DNA from 3 places in the Limnomicrobium aquaticum genome. Region 1 is predicted to be linked to each of the others. Evidence: predicted binding sites of a transcription regulator. Region 1 holds the regulator's gene; each other region holds the start of a gene.

Region 1 (2,264 bases):
AGTGTTGCCAAAATCCCATCAAGTTGGGGAAAAGCGCGGAAAGTGATTCTCGTCGATTCCGCCGACTCTTGCCACAGAGTCACCCACCCTTTAGGTTAACAAATAATTACTAGATCGCATGCGGCGGAACTAGTCACCACACTGTAAGCGCGTATCCCGGCAGCGGAACCCCTCCGCGGCCTCGGTGGTGGATTCTGCGAGGCACAAGGAGCGGATTATACGATGACGATGGGCTGGACAGACGAGCGCGTCGAAAGACTGAAGAAATTGTGGTCCGAGGGCTTGAGCGCCAGCCAGATCGCTGCCCAGCTTGGCGGTGTCAGCCGCAACGCGGTCATCGGCAAGGTGCATCGCCTGTGCCTGCCGGGCCGGGCCAAGGCAGGCGGCGCGGCAACTGCGCGTCCGGCCAAGCGCCAGGCTGCTGCAGCAGCGCCGCGTTCGCAGTCTTTCATGCCGCGCACCGTAACCCGCACGGTCACCCGTGCGCAGGGCGCAACCATGCTGAAGGAAGAGGTCGAGACCGAAGTCTATTACGAGACCGAAGTGCAGCCGGCGTCCAACGTGGTCGTGCCGATCTCGCGTCGCCTTGCGCTGACGGAACTGACCGAGCGCACCTGCAAGTGGCCGGTCGGCGATCCGATGAAGGACGACTTCCACTTCTGTGGCAACGACAGCCCGGACAGCTCGCCCTACTGCACCTATCATGCGCGGCTTGCCTACCAGCCGTCCGCCGAGCGCCGCCGCGCCGGCCGCTGATGTCAGACAGACAGCACAAAATGAAACGGGCCCCGAAAGGGGCCCGCTGCGTTTTGGGGGAGGGGGTGGGAACCGGGAGGGAATTCGGTACCGATCCGAGGGATCAGAGACGATCAGTCACGTTCTTAATGGCGTCCTTGGCATTGCCCTTGGCGGTCTGGACCTTGCCCTTGACCTCCTGCGCGGCGCCCTTGGCGCGCATTTCGTCGTCGCCGACAGCCTTACCTACGGCCTGCTTGGCCTTGCCGGCGAGTTCGTTGGCCTTGCCGGAAATCTTGTCAGTCGTGCTGCTCATGAGCGTTTCTCCTTGTATCGGAACAAACACATTCCGTTTGCGTCGGGAGAACGTCTGAACCCGGATCGGGTTCCCGCCACATCGAAAAATAGCGATGTGAAATGCACGAAACAAAGCAAGGCCGCGGCTCATCAAGCCGCGGCCTTGCTTCAAAATAACGTCTCAGCCTTCCATCGAATAGCCCGCACCGCGAACGGTGCGGATGACGTCCGGCATGTTGGAGAAGTTCAGCGCCTTGCGCAGACGGCCGATATGGACGTCAACCGTGCGTTCATCGACATAGATGTCGTGACCCCAGACGCCGTCCAGAAGCTGCGAGCGCGAGAAGACGCGGCCGGGTGACGACATGAAGAATTCCAGCAGGCGGAATTCCGTCGGACCGAGACGAACTTCGCGCGAGCGGCGATGAACGCGATGGCTGTCCCGATCCAGTTCGATATCGCCGCATTTCAACTGCGAGGAAACGACTTCCGGCTTGGCGCGGCGAAGCATCGCCTTGACACGGGCCATCAGCTCCGGCGTGGAAAAGGGCTTCACAACATAGTCGTCAGCCCCGGTCGAGAGACCGCGAATTCGCTCACTTTCCTCGCCGCGCGCCGTCAGCATGATGATCGGCAGCCGCTCGGTCGTCGGTCTGGCGCGCAGGCGCCGGCAAAGTTCGATACCCGGCACGCCCGGCAGCATCCAGTCGAGGATAACGAGATCCGGCACCTGCTCCTGCAAGCGGATATCCGCCTCGTCGCCGCGCAGGATCGTCTCGACCTCGTAGCCTTCGGCTTCCAGATTATAACGGAGGAGGACGCTCAGCGCCTCCTCGTCTTCGACCACCGTGATTTTCGGCTGCATGACGTTCTACCGCTTTCAGCCCTGAACCGTCATCGTGGCGGTGTTGTCGTCCTTTGGGCGCTCGCCGTCGGGCTGTGTGCCGGTCGTCATGTAGTAGATCGTCTCGGCAATGTTCGTGGCATGGTCTCCGATGCGCTCGATGTTCTTGGCGCAGAAGAGAAGATGCGTGCAGGATGTGATGTTGCGCGGATCTTCCATCATGTAGGTCAGAAGCTCGCGGAAGAGCGACGTGTACATTGCGTCGATTTCCTCGTCGCGGTCGCGGATCGACTGCGCCTTCTCGGCCGAGCGCGTCGTGTAGACGTCGAGAACGTCCTTGAGCTGGGCAAGAGCCAGTTCGGAAAGGTGTTCCATGCCGCGGGCCAGC
Region 2 (2,264 bases), on a different contig from region 1:
TGGGCGAACTGGTGGAGGAGCTATCCCGCATCAGCCCGGAATTTGCCTCCCTCTGGCGCCAGAACGAGGTGATTGCGGATATGCAGGGCTTCAAACGCATCCGCCATCCGATCCTCGGCGACGTTGAGCTCGAATATTCCAGCTTCGCGGTCGATGGCCGGCCCGATCTCGACATGGTCGTCTACAACCCGGTGGATCGGGACGTCGGGGAGCGTATCAGGACGATGGTGCACGAGGCGCCCGTAACAGCCATGGAAGCAGCCTGATTTTGCCAAGAACATCGCGCGCGGAACGTTCAAACCGAGCCTATTCAGCCGCTCGCGGCTTGAAATCGATCAGCAGCGATTTTAATTCTATCTCGCGCACCCGCCGCGCCGCCTCGACAGGACTCACCCACGCAATCACCCGCTGGCCAAGTTCCTTGAAGCGCTCATGCAGGGTCTCGGCCTCGATCTGGAAGACATCGACGATGCAGGGAACGACCTCACCGCCGTCGAGTTCCTTCAGATAAGTGTAACGTCCAATGGCCCGTTCCAGCACCTTGCCGCGAACGCCCGCCTCCTCGAAAGCCTCGATGGCGGCGGATTCGGCCAGCGTCTTCTTCTTCACCGGCCAGCCCTTGGGGATGATCCAGTTGCGGCTGCCGCGCGAGGTGATGATCAGGACCTCGATTTCCGCGCCACCGTCCTTGTAGCGGAAACAGAGTGCAGCCGTCTGCTGGCGAAAGGAGCCGCTGAAAAGCGTCTCCGGTCGCTTGGCGAGCTGCTGCAAGAGGGATTGCGCCGGCCCAGATGGCTTTGCCTGTGGCTTTTCAGCCTTTTTCTTTGATTTCATCAGAACCGAGATTGTCAAAATTTGGTTTTTGGAGCAATTGCCTGCGGGGATATATGACAGTTTTGTGACAGTGATCACAAACATGCGTCGACTTCAAGACGCTCAAAGGAAGGGCCGCGACCATGATGGGTTTGTTCCGCAAGCTGATGCCAAGGGAAGACAAGTTCTTCGACATGTTCGTCCGGCACTCCAAGACCGTGGTCGGCGCGGCCGAGGCACTCGAACGGCTGCTGAAGGGCGAGGATGTCGAAGGCAATTGTGCCCGCATCGTCGCGCTCGAAAACGACGCAGACGACATCACCCGCGAAGTGCTGCTGGCCGTGCGCCGCAGCTTCATCACGCCTTTCGATCGTGGCGACATCAAGGATCTGATCCAGTCCATGGATGACGCCGTCGACATGATGCACAAGACGGTGAAGACCATCCGCCTCTTCGAGCAGACAAGCTTCGATCCGCTGATGCAGGAGATGGGTCAGGGCATCGTCAAGGCCGCACATCTCATTGCCGAGGCTGTTCCGCTTCTCGACAAGATGGGCGCGAACGCCCACCGCCTCTCCACCATCGCCGAGGAAGTGACGCGCGTCGAGGGCCGCTCCGACGAGTTGCACGAACAGGGCCTGAAAGACCTCTATCGCCGCCACGGCGCGACCGGCAACGCGATGGCCTATATGGTCGGCAGCGAGCTATACGGCAATCTCGAAAAGATCTTCGACCGCTTCGAGGATGTCGCCAACGAGATCAGCGGCATCCTGATCGAGAATGTCTGATGGACGCCTCGCTCGCCCTCCTGCCGCTCGTCGCCCTCATCTCGGTCGCGCTGTTCTTCGACTTTCTGAACGGCCTGCATGACGCGGCAAACTCGATTGCGACGATTGTCTCCACCCGCGTTCTGCGCCCGCAATATGCGGTCGCCTGGGCGGCCTTCTTCAATTTCATCGCCTTTCTGTTCTTCGGCCTGCATGTCGCCAACACGCTCGGAACCGGCATCATCGATCCCGGCATCGTGACGCCGCAGTTGATCTTCGCGGCGCTGATGGGCGCCATCGTCTGGAATATCGTCACCTGGGTCTTCGGCATCCCGTCGAGTTCGTCACATGCACTCGTCGGCGGCCTCGTTGGCGCTGGCTGGGCCAAGGCGGGCTTCCACGCCGTCGTCTGGGGCGGGCTGAACAAGACGATCGCAGCCATCTTCCTGTCGCCGGCCATCGGCTTCCTGCTGGCGCTGGTCCTCATTCTGCTCGTCTCATGGATCTTCGTGCGCCAGACGCCGTTCGCTGTCGACAAGACTTTCCGCTACATGCAATTCGTCTCCGCCTCGCTCTATTCGCTGGGCCATGGCGGTAACGACGCGCAGAAGACGATGGGCATCATCGCCATCCTGCTCTTCAGCCAGGGGCATCTGGGCTCGACCTTCTACGTGCCGCTCTGGG
Region 3 (2,264 bases), on a different contig from region 1:
AAGGACCGCATCCTGCCCGCCATCCGCATCTTGGCCGACATCGGCTTCAAGGTCCTGGCGACCGGCGGCACCCAGCGCTTCCTCGCCGAAAACGGCATTGCCGCAGTCAAGATCAACAAGGTTCTGGAAGGCCGCCCCCATATCGAGGACGCCATCCGCAACCGCCAGGTTCAGCTGGTCTTCAACTCGACGGACGGCAACAAGGCGATCTCCGACTCCAAGTCGCTCCGCCGCGCCGCGCTGATGCAGAAGGTGCCTTACTACACGACCATGTCGGGCGCGCTGGCTGCAGCGGAAGCAATCCGCGCGCTGAAGCAGGGGCAGTTGGAAGTGCGGCCGCTGCAGAGCTATTTCTGAAACAGGCATCGGTCCGCAGCCCAATGCCGGTTGCGGACCAGCCGACGACGCTGCCAAATTACAGGAACTTTTGTGGGTCCGTTACATCCCGCAAAGGCACACTTGACCACATCCCTCTTCCAAGATAGCCCTTTCATCGAGGGGACGTTTACATCTTTGGATTGTGAGGATTTTTATGAAGAAGATTACGGTTCTCCTCCTGTGCGGCTTGGCCGTTTCGGGCTGCACGACCACGCGCGAGAATTACGAAACAGGCGCTGCGGCGCTTGCAGGCAGCAAGAGCCTGCGCAACGAGGTCACCCAGAAATGCATCGCGCATGCGCGATATTCGAATCCCCATGCGAGGCACAACGCAGCTTTGCTGATGGACGTCAGGGATACCGAAGTGGACCGCCTCGCATGTTCGCGGATGGTGAGTGCCGTTGCGAGCGGCCGCCTCTCGTATGAAGAGGCCGCGGCCCTGCATTACGGACGATTGACCCCCAAAATTGTCAAGATACTCCAAGGGCGCTGAAAAGCTGCGCTTCAGTTTGAAGCCGCTGGCAAGACGTTCCATGCTCGCGGCTTCGCACTCTCTCGATCTGGACTTCCATAAACGTTTGGCACCGCACATGTTGTCCTCTGCCCGATAACCGGGATGCAGGCCTTGAGTTTGACCCTGGATCGGCATCTAACAAAAACACGTCACTCATCTGTCACAAGTCCTTCACACAACCCTGCTTCTCTCCGGCAAAACGTGGCAAGGATTTGACGAATGCAATATGACCTCGAGCGCATCAAGACAGAGATCGCGGACAGCTTCGACGAGGAGCTGGAAATGCAGATGGACGAGGATCAGCTTGATGAACTCGTCGTTGATGGCATGACGCACGAGTCCGAGCCGACGCTCGACCGCAAGATCTATTTCCGCGAGCTCTTCCGCCTGCAGCACGAGCTAGTGAAGCTGCAGGACTGGATCCAGCACAAGAAGCTCAAGGTCGTGGTCATCTTCGAAGGCCGCGATTCCGCCGGCAAGGGCGGCGCGATCAAGCGCGTGACGCAGCGCCTCAATCCGCGCGTATGCCGCGTCGTCGCACTCCCCGCTCCCACGGAGCGCGAGCGTCACCAGTGGTATTTCCAGCGCTACACGCCCCACCTGCCGAGCGCTGGCGAAATGGTCCTCTTCGACCGTTCCTGGTATAACCGCGCGGGCGTCGAGCGCGTCATGGGCTTCTGCACCAAGGACGAACTGGAAGAATTCTTCCGCTCCGTGCCGGAATTCGAGCGCATGCTGGTCCGCTCCGGCATCATTCTCATCAAATACTGGTTCTCCATCACCGACGAGGAACAGGAATTCCGCTTCAAGATGCGCATCCACGATCCGCTGAAACAGTGGAAGCTCTCGCCCATGGACCTCGAAAGCCGCGTTCACTGGGAAGACTACACCAAGGCCAAGGAAGAGATGCTCGACCGAACCCATACGCCGGAAACGCCGTGGTGGGTGGTCGAGGCGGTGGACAAGAAGCGCGCCCGCCTGAACTGTATCGCGCATCTCCTCAAGCAGATCCCCTATGAGGACGTGCCGCGCCCGACGATCGACCTGCCCGAGCGCGTCCATCATGACGACTATTACCGCAAGCCGGTGCCCGACGACATGTATGTGCCGAAGCTCTACTGAGGCATCGGTCTGAAGACGAAAACCGCGGGAGGGACCCTGTCTCCTCCCGCGTCGAAAAATCCGCGGCCCTGTCCAAACCGTCCGGCATTTGATATTCCAGCCGCCAAGAGACGAACGGCGACGGAGGCTGAAATTCGTGCGGCGGATGAAGGGGGTTCCGATCGGAGTTGCGGCCTCGGCGGTCCTTCATCTGGTCGTGATCATCCTCATTCTACGCCTCGCGCCTGCCAGGATCGAAGATGCGGGTGAG

What was found. Region 1 encodes PhoB, which activates phosphate uptake and scavenging genes when phosphate is short. Its sites were predicted from a motif close to TGTCATNNANCTGTCAT; they were not measured.
Region 2: the regulator PhoB is predicted to act here: its motif matches at 888-904, upstream of ABID16_RS02555 (DUF47 family protein).
Region 3: the regulator PhoB is predicted to act here: its motif matches at 1,040-1,056, upstream of ppk2 (polyphosphate kinase 2).

What each region holds. Positions count from the first base shown of each region.
Region 1 covers NZ_JBEPMB010000002.1:309,120-311,383, forward strand. Annotated here, with positions in the region: gene ABID16_RS10110 (GcrA family cell cycle regulator) at 229-756, shown strand; gene ABID16_RS10115 (CsbD family protein) at 860-1,051, opposite strand; gene phoB (phosphate regulon transcriptional regulator PhoB) at 1,214-1,897, opposite strand; gene phoU (phosphate signaling complex protein PhoU) at 1,913-2,264, opposite strand, start outside.
Region 2 covers NZ_JBEPMB010000001.1:519,557-521,820, reverse strand. Annotated here, with positions in the region: gene ABID16_RS02565 (helix-turn-helix transcriptional regulator) at 1-266, shown strand, start outside; gene ABID16_RS02560 (NUDIX hydrolase) at 307-834, opposite strand; gene ABID16_RS02555 (DUF47 family protein) at 957-1,601, shown strand; gene ABID16_RS02550 (inorganic phosphate transporter) at 1,601-2,264, shown strand, end outside.
Region 3 covers NZ_JBEPMB010000001.1:328,391-330,654, reverse strand. Annotated here, with positions in the region: gene carB (carbamoyl-phosphate synthase large subunit) at 1-357, shown strand, start outside; gene ABID16_RS01655 (hypothetical protein) at 533-871, shown strand; gene ppk2 (polyphosphate kinase 2) at 1,112-2,014, shown strand; gene ABID16_RS01645 (DUF930 domain-containing protein) at 2,160-2,264, shown strand, end outside.